One region of the Micromonospora sp. NPDC049240 genome, then DNA from elsewhere that is predicted to be linked to it. Evidence: riboswitches for the same ligand, from Rfam matches in the RefSeq annotation. Region 1 holds a riboswitch; the other holds the start of a gene.
The links. A riboswitch is a leader RNA that binds a small molecule or an ion and turns the genes downstream of it on or off. The one in region 1 is predicted to bind S-adenosylmethionine.
Positions count from the first base shown of each region.

Region 2: it holds a riboswitch for S-adenosylmethionine, as region 1 does, so the genes downstream of both, AB0B02_RS06375 (ABC transporter substrate-binding protein) here and AB0B02_RS13185 (aminotransferase class V-fold PLP-dependent enzyme) in region 1, are expected to answer to the same signal.

Region 1 covers NZ_JBEZCX010000007.1:278,941-285,720, forward strand. The annotation lists gene AB0B02_RS13165 (FAD-linked oxidase C-terminal domain-containing protein) at 1-108, opposite strand, end outside; gene AB0B02_RS13170 (DUF4031 domain-containing protein) at 107-490, shown strand; gene AB0B02_RS13175 (metal-dependent phosphohydrolase) at 416-1,051, opposite strand; gene AB0B02_RS13180 (FUSC family protein) at 1,121-2,353, shown strand; gene AB0B02_RS13185 (aminotransferase class V-fold PLP-dependent enzyme) at 2,369-3,640, opposite strand; SAM riboswitch class IV at 3,685-3,806, opposite strand; gene AB0B02_RS13190 (PrsW family intramembrane metalloprotease) at 3,830-5,278, shown strand; gene AB0B02_RS13195 (hypothetical protein) at 5,336-5,503, opposite strand; gene AB0B02_RS13200 (co-chaperone GroES) at 5,583-5,930, opposite strand; gene AB0B02_RS13205 (AI-2E family transporter) at 6,104-6,780, shown strand, end outside.
Region 2 covers NZ_JBEZCX010000003.1:234,010-240,789, reverse strand. The annotation lists gene AB0B02_RS06400 (extracellular solute-binding protein) at 1-544, shown strand, start outside; gene AB0B02_RS06395 (ABC transporter permease subunit) at 541-1,560, shown strand; gene AB0B02_RS06390 (carbohydrate ABC transporter permease) at 1,557-2,477, shown strand; gene AB0B02_RS06385 (amino acid ABC transporter ATP-binding protein) at 2,478-3,221, opposite strand; gene AB0B02_RS06380 (amino acid ABC transporter permease) at 3,218-3,997, opposite strand; gene AB0B02_RS06375 (ABC transporter substrate-binding protein) at 4,028-4,891, opposite strand; SAM riboswitch class IV at 5,135-5,245, opposite strand; gene AB0B02_RS06370 (PadR family transcriptional regulator) at 5,364-5,927, shown strand; gene AB0B02_RS06365 (acyl-CoA dehydrogenase family protein) at 5,924-6,780, shown strand, end outside.

The DNA.
Region 1 (6,780 bases):
CAGGTCGGCCTCGTCCCGCTCGTGCCCGGCCAGCAGGTCCGGGTCGGTCAGCACGGCGGACTCGCCGAGCGCGTCCCGCAGTTCGTCGAGGAGGGGATGGGCAGCCATGCCGGGAAGGCTACCGGCGTACTTTGGAACGGTGCTCTACCTGGACCCGCCCGCGGTGCCCTGGCGCGGCCGGCTCTGGTCGCACCTGATCAGCGACGTCTCCTTCGCGGAGCTGCACGCCTTCGCCGAGCTGCTCGGCGCCAGCCGGCGCGGCTTCGACCGGGATCACTACGACCTGCCCGCCGAGCGGTTCCGGGTGGCGGTCTGGCTGGGCGCGACGGTGGTCCCGTCCCGCGAGATCGTCCGCCTGCTGCGGGACGCCGGCCTGCGCCGCCCGAAACACGTCTTCGCCTCGACCGCGCCGGTCTCAGCCCAGCGTGCCCAGCTCGCGGGTCAGGTTGGCGCGGGCGGGCGCCTCCCAGCGGGCGTGCGGGTCGGGTAGCCGGTAGAGCGCCGGCAGGGCGAGCAGGTGCCGCAGCACGGCGGCCCGGCCGGCGCGGAAGTCCGGCTCCGGGACGTGGGCGTACTCGCGGCGGATGGCGGCGGCGTACCTGTCGTAGTCGTCCGGCGCGGCGGCCAGCACCGCCAGGTCGGCGTCGCAGAGCAACGCGCCGTCCGGGTCGTCCGGTCCGACCGCGTGGCCGGCGGTGAGCAGCACCAGGCGGCGTACCCCGGTCACCGCCGCGGCCGGCAGCCCGGCGGCGGTGAGCAGCGCGTCGCCCAGGTCGGCGCTGGCCCGCTCGTTGGCGTCGCCGCCGGCCCGCGGGTCGTAGACCGCGTCGTGGCACCACGCCGCGAGCCGGACCAGGTCCGGGTGGCGGGCCAGATCGGCGTACGCGTCGACCACGTCGAGCACCGCCCGCAGGTGGTCCTCCGTGTGGTGCTGCCGGTGCGGTTCCCGCCAGCCGGCCAGCAGCCGCGCCCCGGCCCGCGCCACGCCGTCCGGGTCGGTCGCGCCGGCCGCCCGGGCCGTCGCCCGCCACCGGGCCGTCAGGTCGTCCATCCGGTGAAGTCTGCCCCACTCCGTCGTCGGGGCGAGGATTCACCGGGGTCGGGACGGGTAGTACCCGCCATGGCCCAGGACCGACGACCGCCGTTCCTGCGGCGCCTGACGTCGCGCGAAGCGCTGGGCGACCTGGACGGGCCACGGATCGCCGCCGCCGTGGACGAGCTGCGCGACCGGAGCAAGGCCACGCTGCACGACCGGCTGCACCGGGTCCGGACCGCGTTCGGCCTGGCGTTGCAGGCGGGGCTCGCGGCCGGTCTGGCGTACCTGGTCTCGCACCGGCTGCTGCACAACCCGCAGCCGGTCTTCGCCCCGATCTCCGCGGTGGGCACGCTGGCCGCCTCGGTGGGGCAGCGGTTCCGGCGTACCGTCGAGCTGATCATCGGGGTGGCGGTCGGCGTGTTCGTCGGCGACGTGCTGATCTACTTCCTCGGCACCGGCGCGTGGCAGCTCGCGCTGGTGGTGACGTCGGCGATCCTGCTGACCATCTTCGCCGGGGCGAGCGTGGCCATCGTGATCCAGGCGGCGGCCACCGCGGTGCTGATCGTGACGCTCAGCCCGTCCACCCAGAACCTCGAGCTGCCGCGCTTCGTCGACGCCTTCATCGGCGGCAGCATCGCGTTGCTGGTGACCGCCGTCCTGCTCCCGCTGAACCCGCTCCGGGTGATCAACCGGGCCGCCCGACCGGCGCTGGACCTGCTGGCCGCGCAGCTCGACGCGTGCGCCGAGGCGCTGCGTAACCGGGACCGGGGCGCGGCCCAGCGGGCGCTGTTCCGGCTCCGGGAGAACAAGGAGGAGCTGGCCGCGCTCAGCGAGGCGATCGAGGGCGCGAAGGAGACCATCACCATCTCGCCGGCCCGTTGGCACCGGCGCAGCGAGCTGACCCACTACGCGGAGGCGGCCGAGCCGATCGACCGGGCGATGCGCAACAGCGGCACGCTGATCCGCCGCGCGGTCACCATGATCGAGGACGAGGAGTCGGTCCCCGAGCCGATGCCCGACTCCGTCGCCCACCTCGCCGAGTCGGTACGCCTGCTCCGGCACGAGTTCGCCGTCGGCGAGGAGCCGGAACAGGCCCGGGAGCGGGCGCTGCGGGCGGTCAGCGAAGCCGGCCGGGCGTATGCCGAGGGGGTCGGCTTCTCCGGCAGCGTGGTGATCGCCCAGGTGCGGACCGCCGCCAGCGACCTGATGGTGGCGTCCGGCATCGACCAGGAGGAGGCGAACCGCCTGGTCCGGCAGGCGTTCCACGGAAAGGACCAGCCCGCCGACGCGTCCCCCACCGCCCCTCCGGTCGGCTGACCGTCCCCACCCGGCTCAGCGCGGACCGGCCAGGGCGGCCAGCGCGGTCAGGAGGGTGTCGATCTCGTGGGCGGTGGTGCCCAGGCCGAGACTCGCCCGCAGCGCGGTGGACGGCAGGTCGGTGCGGGCCGAGCGGGCGGCGGCCTCGGTCAGCAGGCGGCGGGTCAGTGGGTGGGCGCAGAACAGGCCGTCCCGCACGCCGATCCGGTGCCGGGCCGCCAGGTGCGCGGCCACCTCGGCGGAGTCCCGCCCGGCGACCACGAAGCTGACGATGCCCACCCTGGGCGCGTCCGGGCCGAACGTGCGCAGCTCCACCACGTCCGGCAGCGCGGCCAGGCCGGACCGCAGCCGGGACAGCAGCGCCTGCTCCCGGGCGTGCAGCGTGGTGCGGTCCGCCGCCGTGAACGCCGCGCAGACCGCCGCCAGCGCCACCGCGCCGAGCAGGTTCGGGGTGCCGCCCTCGTGCCGGGCCGGGCCGGTCACCCACCGTACCTCGTGGGTGGCCGCGCCGACGTGACCCGTGGCCCCGCCGCCGGCCAGGTACGGCGCGGCGGCGTCCAGCCAGTCCGCGCGCCCGACCAGCACGCCGGCGCCGAACGGGGCGTACAGCTTGTGGCCGGAGAGCGCCAGGTAGTCCACGTCCAGCGTGGCCACGTCGACCGGGGCGTGCGGGGCGAGCTGCGCGGCGTCCACCAGGACGCGCGCGCCGTACCGGTGGGCCACCCGGGCCAGCTCGGCGACCGGCCAGCACTCGCCGGTGACGTTGCTGGCGCCGGTCACCGCGACCAGCACCGGCCGGCCGGGCCGGGCGTCACGGGCCAGCTCGGCCAGCGCCAGGCTCAGCGACCGGACCGCGCCGGCCGGGCTGTCCGGCACCGGCAGCCGGACCGTGCCGCGCGGCCAGGGGAGCAGGTTCGCGTGGTGCTCCCCGCCGAACGTGACCACCGTGGTGCCGGCCGGCAGCGCCCGGGCCAGCAGGTTCACCGCGTCCGTGGTGTTCCGGGTGAAGATCACGTGGTCGGTGGGGCGCGCGCCGACGAAGTCCGCCACGGTCTGCCGGGCCCGCTCGTAGGCAAGCGTGCAACGCCGGGACATCGCGCCCGCGCCGCGGTGCACGCTCGCGTACCAGGGCAGCAGCTCGGCCACCGCGTCGGCCGCGGCCCGCGCGCACGGCGCGCTGGCGGCGTGGTCCAGGTTGATCTCTCCCGGTACGCCGAGCACGCCGAGCGGGTCCGGCCGGACCGGAACGGGCAGCGTGGGGAGGGCGGGTACGAGGGTGACGGTCATGGCGGAGCCTCCGGGTCACAGGGGACCCCGGGGTGCCGGGACGGGGTCCGCGCTTGCCCAGCACGCGACGCGGCGCTGGGCCCGGTCATCACCCGGGGCACCCCACCGCGAACTCGACGAGGGTTGCCGGCCAGCAAGCCGGGGCTTGACGCTGGCGCTCGTGACCTGCCCGGCAGCATAGCCGTCACGATGCGGCCGGACCAGTGGGGCGCGGGTGGCTACGCTGACCGCATGGCCGTCACCCCGCCCGGCGGAGCACCGCCGCCGCCCGCGCCCGCCGTCCCGCCACCCGGGGCGTCGACGCCGCGCATGCCGCTGCGCCGGCTCGGCTGGCGGCGCTTCCTGGCGCTGGCCGCGGTGGTGCTGCTGATCGCGGCCGGCGCGCTGTTCATGGTCTTCACGCTGGGCGAGAGCCTGGGCGCGGAGGCGCTGCTGGTCGGCGTGATCGCGGCGATCCTGCCGGTGCCGGTGCTGGTGTCCTGCTTCCTCTGGCTCGACCGTTACGAACCCGAGCCGCTGAAATACCTGATCTTCTGCTTCGCCTGGGGCGCGTTCGTCTCCACCGCCATCTCGCTGCTGGTCAACGAGACCGGCGCGCGACTGTTCGAGGACCGCGGGCTGCCCGCCGCGCTGACCGCCGTGCTCGTCGCGCCGTTCATCGAGGAGCTGACCAAGGCGGCCGGCCCGATCCTGCTGCTGATCTTCCGGCGCCGGGAGTTCTCCGGGATCACCGACGGGCTGGTCTACTGCGGGCTGTCCGCGGTCGGCTTCGCCATGGTCGAGAACATCCTCTACCTGGGCGGATACGGCTACCGCACCGGCGTGGAGGAGTACGGCCCGGCCACCGGCGCGCAGCAGGTGATCGCGATCTTCATCGTGCGGATCCTGCTCTTCGGCTTCGCCCACCCGCTGTTCACCTCGATGACCGGCGTCGGGCTGGGCGTCGCCGCCCGGACCGCCGACCGGCGGGTGCGGATCCTCGCCCCGCTCGCCGGCCTGCTGCTGGCCATGATGCTGCACGGCACCTGGAACCTGCTGCCGTCACTGGCCCAGGCCACCGGGCAGCAGGTGATCGTGCTCTACGGCTACCTCGGCGTCATGGTGCCCATCTTCTTCGGCATGGTGGGGCTGGCCGTCTGGCTGCGGGCCTGGGAGGGCCGGCTCACCGAGCGCACGCTGCCCGACTACGTCCGGGCCGGTTGGCTCACCCCGCCCGAGGTGGCGGCGCTGGGCAGCCTGGGCCGGCGGCACGCGGCCCGCACCTGGGCCCGGCGGGTGGCCGGCGACGGCGGCGTGAAGGCGATGCGCGGCTACCAGTTCGCCGCGACCCGGCTGGCGCTGCTGCGCGACGGGATGCGCCGGGGGCTGGACCGCAAGCCCGCCGAGCGGGACCGGACGGCACGGGAGGAACGGGAGCTGCTGGAGGCGATCGCCGCGTACCGGTCGTTCTTCGTCGGTCGTGATCCGCAGGCGCCGGTCGGGGTCTGGGACGGGCAGCGCTACCACCTGCGGTTCCCGGACGGTTCCCGGCGGACCGTCGAGGCGCCGGACGAGCCGGTGGTGCCGATCCCGGTGGTGCTGGCCCCGCCGCCCCCGCCCCCTGGCTACGGCCCGCACGCCTGGCACCCGCACGGCTGAGCCCGGCCCGCTGTCGCGCGCGGCTGAGCCGCCTTGCGCGCGCCGGCCCGGGCGGGGTCAGGCCATCAGGCCGGTGAGGAAGTCGCCGAGCCCCTGGGCGATGGCCATCAGCGCGGCCCCGATCCCCCGGAACAGCTGCGCCGCGCCGTCCGGCCGGAACGCCATGAAGTAGATCAGGAACGCGAGGAACCCCCAGGCGAGAATCCTCTTGATCACGATCGGCATGGTCCCTCCCCAGGGCGCACTGAGGTGCCTGGGCTTCCCGCCGGGCAGCGCCGCAAACGGCGCCGGGGGAGGGCTGGAACTAGAGGTAGAGCCCGGTGGAGCCGGTCGCGCTCTCCTCCACCCGTTCCGCCGCCACCGCGTGCACGTCGCGCTCGCGCAGCAGCACGTACGCCCGGCCGTGCAGCTCGACCTCGGAGCGGTCGTCCGGGTCGAAGAGCACCCGGTCCCCGGACACGATCGAGCGCACGTGTGGCCCCACGCCTACCGCCGTGGCCCAGGCGAGCCGCTTGCCGACCGCCGCGGTCGCCGGGATCACGATGCCGGCGGTGGAGCGGCGTTCCCCCTCACCACCCTCGGTACGCACCAGCACGCGATCGTGCAGCAGGCGGATGGGCAGCCCGGCGTCGAGACTCTGGTCGGCGGTCACACGCCAGACGCTACCGCGTGCCGATCGACCGCTTCCGTCGTGGTTGCCGGGAGCGGCGGCGGGGCAATGTGTGGCGGGACCGCCCTAGGGTGGGGCGGTCGGACGTATCCTGTCCCCCCTGTGACGTGGGTGGGTCAACTGTGCGGGAGGTGCGCTTGAGCCGCTTCGAGCGGATGCGCGGACGGCTCCGCCGCGCGTACGAGACAGGCCGTGAGTCGGCCCGGTCCCGCCGGTACGAGGACGACCCGACGCCGGCAGACGCGGGCGTGGCGTCGCCGGCCTCGCCGGGTCCGGTGGCGTCGCCGTCGGCGACCGTGGTGGGTGCCCCGCCGCCGGCCGCGATGCACTCCTCGACGGTCAGCCGGGACGACACCGAGGTGCCGCACGCACTGCGCATCGCCGCCGCCTGGTGCTGGCGGCTGATCGTGATCGGCATCGTCACCTGGGCCCTGCTGAAGATCGTCGGCACGATCAGCATCGTGATCATCCCGTTGACCGTCGCGCTGTTGCTGTCGGCGCTGCTCGCCCCGGCGGTCGGCTGGCTGCTGAAGGCGCGGTTCCCCCGCTCGCTGGCGACCGGCGTGGTGCTGGTCGGCGGCCTGGCCGCGGTGATCGGCACGCTCACCCTGGTGGTCAACGAGTTCATCCAGGGCGTGCCGGAGCTGAGCGAGAAGTCCTCGCAGGGCGTCCGGCAGATCCAGGACTGGCTCAAGACCGGGCCGCTGCACCTGTCCGACAGCCAGCTCGACCGCTACATCAACGAGGCGCAGGCCTGGATCAACGGCAACACCGAGCGGTTCACCAGCGGCGCGCTCAGCACCGCCGCGACGCTCGCCGAGGTGCTCACCGG
Region 2 (6,780 bases), on a different contig from region 1:
CGGCGACCCGCTGGTCTGGGGCGAGGACAAGCCGATCTCCTTCACCTTCGTCAGGAAGGGCCTCGGCAAGGACCGGGTCCAGGAACTGCTGCGCGTCATCAACTGGTGCTCCGCGCCGCTGGGCAGCCAGGAGGCCCAACTCCGGGACTTCGGCGTCGAGGGCAAGCACCACACGAAGTCGCCGAACGGGCCGGTCAAGACCGACCTGGCGTTCAAGGAGATCGCCAACCAGTACTTCTTCATCAGCGGTCGCAACCCCACCATCGGGCCGTACCCGGACACCCCCCGCTACGTGCCGGACGTGCTGAACTACTCCAACCAGATGGTCAAGTTCCTGGAGAAGAACCCCTGGGCCGGGGTGAAGCTGGAGATGCCGGCCGCCTACAAGGCCAACCAGGTGCCGACCGAGGACAAGTTCACCGACGTCCTGCGCGGCCGGCGTCCACTGAGCGACGCGGACGCGATCGTCGCGGAGTGGAAGGCCAACGGCGGGGAGGAAGCCCGCAAGCTGCTCGCCGACTCGCTGCCCAAGGCGGCCAAGTGAGCGAGCCGGCCGTCGCGGTCGGGCCCGGGCGGGCCCGACCCGACGAGCCGGCCCCACCGGCCCGCCGCCGGCCGCCCCGCCGTCGCCGGGTGCCGCTGGGCAGCCGGCTGCGCCGCGACTGGCAGTTGCTGGCCATGGTGGCGCCCGGCTTCCTGGTGTTGCTGATCTTCAGCTACCTGCCGATCGCCGGCAACGTCATCGCGTTCCAGGACTACAACCCGTACCTGGGCGACAATCCGTGGCAGGCGTTCACGCACAGCAACTGGATCGGCTTCGGCCAGTTCCAGCTCCTCTTCGACGACCCGGCGTTCTGGGACGCGTTCCGCAACACGCTCGCCATCACCGCGTTCCAGCTCGTGTTCTTCTTCCCGCTGCCGATCCTGCTCGCGGTGATGCTGCACAACCTGCTCTCCAGCCGGCTGCGCGGCCTCGTCCAGACCATCGTCTACCTGCCGCACTTCTTCAGCTGGGTGTTGGTGATCAGTTTCTTCGTCGCCATGCTCGGTGGCGCGGGGCTGCTGGCCCAGACCATGCGCGACGCCGGCATGCAGCCGTGGAACGTGATTACCAACCCGGACACGTTCATCGTCCTGGTCACCGCCGAGGCGGTCTGGAAGGACGTGGGCTGGGGCACCATCGTGTTCCTCGCCGCGCTGTCCACCATCGACCAGAGCCTCTACGAGGCCGCCGCGGCGGACGGCGCCGGCCGGTGGCGGCGGCTCTGGCACATCACGCTGCCCGGGCTGCGTCCGGTGATCGTGCTGCTGCTGATCCTGCGCCTCGGTGACGCGCTCTCGGTCGGCTTCGAACAGTTCCTGCTGCAACGCGACGCGGTCGGCCGGCAGGCCGCCGAGGTGCTCGACACCTTCGTCTACCACTTCTCCATCGCCACCGGAAACTACGGCTACGGCGCGGCGGCCGGCCTGTTCAAGGCCGTCGTCGGCCTGGTGCTGATCCTGGCCGCGAACCGGGTGGCGCACCTGCTCGGCGAACGAGGGATCTACTCGAAGTCATGACCGTGATCATCCGACGGCCGCCGCGCGCGCGGCCCCACCGCCCGGTGTGGGAGGAACCCCCCACCCGCGTCGGCCAGGCGCTCAAGGCCACCCTGCTCACCCTGCTGGTGCTCGGCGTCCTCTTCCCGCTCTGGGTGGTCCTGGTGACCAGCCTCTCGTCGCGCCGGACGATCGCCGACGCGGGCGGCCTGGTGGTGGTGCCGAAGGGCATCGACACCTCGGCGTACGCCACCATCTTCGCCGGCGGCGCGGTCACCCGGGCGCTGTGGATCAGCACGCTGGTCACCGTCTGCGGCACCGCGATCGCGCTGACCGTCACCGTGCTGGCCGCGTACGGGTTGTCCCGGCCGGGCACGGTGGGGCACCGCTGGCTGCTGGCGTACTTCCTGATCCCGTTCCTGGTCTACCCGCCGCTCGTGCCCCGCTACCTGGTGGTCACCGGGCTCGGGCTCAAGGACACCATCTGGGCGCTGGTGCTGCCGTCCGCGATCAGCGTGTTCAACCTGGTGGTGGTGCGCGGCTTCTTCCAGGGCATCCCGCAGGAGCTGCTGGACAGCGCGCGCATCGACGGCGCCAGCGACTTCCGGACGCTGGGCCGCATCGTGCTGCCGTTGTCCCGCGCGGTGATCGCCGTGGTCGGTCTCTTCTACGCGGTCAGCTACTGGAACGTGTGGTTCGACGCGCTGCTGTTCATCGACCGCAACGACATGTACCCGATCCAGCGGGTGTTGCAGAGCTACCTGCTGGCCGGGCAGGCGCCGCACACCTCCGGCGCGGCCAGCGGGGTGACCATGCCGCCGACCGAGGCGATCAAGATGGCGGTGGTGGTGCTGACCGTCGCGCCGATCGTCGCGGTCTACCCGTTCATCCAGCGGCACTTCATCAAGGGGGTGCTGATCGGCGCCGTCAAGGGCTGATCAGAGCACCTGGGACAGGAACCGCCGCAACCGGGGGTGTTCGGGGGCCTCGAACACGGCGGCCGGCGGCCCGGCCTCCAGCACCCTGCCGGCGTCCATGAACGCGACCGTGTCGGCGACGGTGCGGGCGAAGCCCATCTCGTGCGTGACCACCACCATGGTCATGCCGGCGGCGGCGAGGTCGGCCATCACCGCGAGCACGCCCTTGACCAGCTCCGGGTCCAGCGCCGAGGTGGCCTCGTCGAAGAGCATCACCTGCGGGCGCAGCGCGAGCGCGCGGGCGATGGCGACGCGTTGCTGCTGGCCGCCGGAGAGCTGCGCCGGCCGGGCGTCGGCCTTCGCGGCGAGCCCGACCAGGTCGAGTTGGGCGCGGGCCACCGCCTCCGCCTCGTCCCGGTCGAGCTTCTTCAGCTTCCGCAGCGCGAGCGTGACGTTGCGCAGCACGCTCAGGTGCGGGAAGAGGTTGAACTGCTGGAACACCATGCCGACGCGTTGCCGCAGCGCGTCCGGGTCGTCGCGCAGCACGCTGCGCCCGTCCAACAGCACGTCGCCCCGGTCCGGCTCGATCAGCCGGTTGATCGTGCGCAGCAGCGTGGACTTTCCGGAGCCGGACGGTCCGATCACGCAGGCGGTGCCGCCCCGGGCCACGTCCAGGTCCGCGCCGCGCAGTACCCGGTGCGCGCCGAACGCCAGGTGCACGTCGCGGACGGCGAGGCTGACCGAGGTGACGGTGCTGGTGCTCATCGCGGGTCCCTTCCGGTCGGGGTGACGCCGGCCGGCGTCAGGTCGGTGTCGGGCTCGGACGGCGGGGTGGCCGGGCGGCCCTGGCGCAGCCGCCGGTCCAGCCAGTTGACCGCGTGCGTCAGCGGCACGGTCAGCAGCAGGTAGCAGAGGCCGGCCAGCAGCAGCGCGGACTGGTTGCCGGTGTTCGCCGCGTAGTCCTGGCCGATCCGGAACAGCTCCCGCTGGCTGGCCAGCAGGCCGAGGAAGTAGACCAGGCTGGAGTCCTTGATCAACGCGATGAGCTGGTTGACCCAGGCGGGCAGCACCCGGCGTACGCCCTGCGGGATGATCACCAGTCGCATCGACTCGGCCCAGGAGAAGCCGAGCGCCCGGGCGCCCTCCAACTGGGCGGCCTCCACGCTCAGGATGCCGGCCCGGAAGATCTCGCCGAGGTAGGCGGCGGCGATGAGCGACAGCGCCAGCACGCCCAGCGGGTAGGGGTTCGGGCCCCAGACCTCCATGCCCAGCGGCGCCAGGCCGACGCCGATGAGCAGGATGGTGGCCGCGGCCGGCAGGCCGCGGAACACGTCGGTGTAGACCCGGGCCGGCCACCGCAACCAGCGGGTACGCGAGATGCCGGCGACCGCCAGCAGCATGCCCAGCACCGAGCCGAGCAGGGCGGCGGAGGCGGCCAGGATCAGCGTGTTCGGCAGCCCGACGGTCAGCATCTCGGGCAGCGCCTCGCGCATCGACCCCCAGTCGAAGAACGTCTCCCAGAGGGTGCTCAGTGGATCCATGTCCGCTCCGTCCGTCCCGCTCGTGCCCGGTTACCGGTTCGCAGAGGCCGCCGACGGCGACGGCACGGCGACCGATCCGCTGCCGGGGGTGAAGTCGGCCGGGATCGGCCGGCCCGGGTAGTACCGCGCCTGGAGGCGGCTCCAGGTGCCGTCGGCGATCACCTGGTCGAGGCCCTTGTCCAGCGCCTCGCGCAGCCTGTCGTTGCCCTTCGCCACCGCGTACGCCGTCGGCGCGGGGCTGAGCTGCTTCGCCGCGACCTTGATCTTGCCGGTGCTGTCGGCCGCGGACTTGTCGCCGATCTCGGCCGGGGCGATCCAGGCGTCGGCGGTGCCGGCCTTGAGCTGGTTGACCGCGCCGTTGTAGTCGGGCACCCGCACCGGGTTCAGCTTCTCCCTCGTGGCGAAGTCGTCCTGCACGGTGCCCTGGACCACCACCACGCGCTTGCCGGCGAGCTGGTCGAAGCCGGTGATCGCGGAGCCGGCCGGCACGTCCAGGCCGAAGTAGCCGAAGTCGTAGCCGTTGCCGAAGTCGACGGTCTTCTTCCGCGCCTCGGTGACCGTGATCGAGGAGCTGCCCACGTCGAACTTGCGGTTGTTGACCTGGGCGAGCAGCGCGGAGAAGTCGGTGCCGACGAACTCCACCCGCAGACCGACCTTCCCGGCGACGGCCCGCAGCAGGTCGTTGTCGAAGCCGGTGAACTCGCCGTCCTTGAGGAAGACGTTCGGCGGGGCGTCGGTGAGCGTGCCGGCCCGGATCACACCGGGTTGCAGCAGGCCGTACGGGTTGTCGGCCGCGTCGTCGGCCGACCCGCCGCAGGCGGTCAGCGCGGTGGCGGCGAGCACGGCGGCGGTGCCGAGCGCGGCCACGCGGGTCAGGGCGGTACGGATACGCACGATGTCTCTCCAGAGTGGACGGACACGCGGGACGCGTGCCGGTACCGGCGCCGCCGGGCACGGCGAAGCCGGAAGGGTGGATCGGGGAAGGGTGGAGCGGTCGCTCAGCGCACGTCGCGACAGCGGTCGCTGCACACCCGCATCAGGTCGACGTGGCGACGCGTGACCAGCATGAGGCGGGTCGGAACGAGGGGTGGTGCGAACATCGGGTCTCCCTGGCCGGTTGGTGCTGACCTGGGTGCCAGGCCACGCTTGCGCCGGCTGCGGCCGGCGCCTGGTCCTCACCCGGAGCACCCCACCGTGGCGGAGGGTTGCCGGCCAGCGAGCCGGGGCTTGACGCTGGCGCTCATGACCTCCCGAAAGGCTAGCAGCACCGGTGCGCCGGTCGTCCAGCCGTTATGACCACCCTCACGGCCGTGCCTTACCGGGCGGGGTCTTGCTATGCAACAAAGTGCATAGCAAGATGACCGGCATGTCGCTGGAGCACGCCATCCTCGTCTCGCTGCTGGAGCAACCCGCCTCCGGCTACGAGCTGGCCCGTCGCTTCGACCGCTCGATCGGGCGCTTCTGGACCGCCACGCACCAGCAGATCTACCGGGTCCTCAAGCAGCTCGCCGAGGACGACCGGATCACCGGTGAGGAGATCGGTCAGGAGAGCCTGCCGGACAAGAAGCTCTGGTCGGTCACCCCGACCGGCCGGGCCGCGCTTGTCGGCTGGCTGCACGCCCCGGTGCGCCCGGAGGCGGTCCGGCACGAACTGGCGGTCAAGATCCGGGGCGCCGCGTTCGACGACGCGGCCGGGCGCGCGCTCCTGGTCGCCGAGGTCGAGCGCTATCGCGCCGACCACCAGACCGTCCTCGCCGGCTACCTGGCCGGCGAGCGCCGCGACTTCGGCTCCGCCGCACCCGACGCCCGGGCGGCGTTGCAGCACGTGGTGCTGCGCGGCGGCATCGCGTACGAGCGGATGGTGCTGGCATGGCTGGACGACGTCCTGGCCACCCTCCGCGACCTCGACCCGGAAAGGCCCCCCGCGTGAGCGACCCGCTGCTGTTCCACCCGCACCACTACGACCCCGCCGACCTCGACGAGACCTCGCGGCGGCTGCTGCGCGGCACCATCGACTGGTTCGAGACCCGGGGCAAGCGCGCCCTGGTCGACAGCTACCACGCCCGCGAGTGGTACGCCGACTTCCTCGACTTCGCCGCCCGGGAACGCCTCTTCGCCACGTTCCTCACCCCGTCCGCCGACGGCGGCGACGACGCCGACAAGCGCTGGGACACCGCCCGCAACGCCGCGCTCAGCGAGATCCTCGGCTTCTACGGGCTCGGCTACTGGTACACCTGGCAGGTCACCGTGCTCGGCCTCGGGCCGGTGTGGCAGAGCGGCAACGCCGCCGCCCGGGCCCGCGCCGCCGAGCTGCTCGACCAGGGGCACGTGATGGCGTTCGGTCTCTCCGAGCGTCCGCACGGCGCCGACATCTACGCCACCGACATGCTGCTCACCCCCGACGGCGCGGGTGGGTTCCGGGCCACCGGCGGCAAGTACTACATCGGCAACGGCAACGTCGCCGGGCTGGTCTCGGTCTTCGGCCGGCGCGCCGACGTCGAGGGCCCCGAGGGGTACGTGTTCTTCGCCGCCGACAGCCGGCACCCGGCGTACCGGCTGGTCCGCAACGTGGTCGCCGCCCAGATGTACGTCTCCGAGTTCCGGCTGGAGGACTACCCGGTGCGCGCCGAGGACGTGCTGCACACCGGGCCGGCCGCGTTCGACGCCGCGCTGAACACGGTCAACGTCGGCAAGTTCAACCTCTGCACCGCGTCCGTCGGCATCTGCGAGCACGCCATGTACGAGGCGGTCAGCCACGCCCACGGCCGGGTGCTGTACGGCCG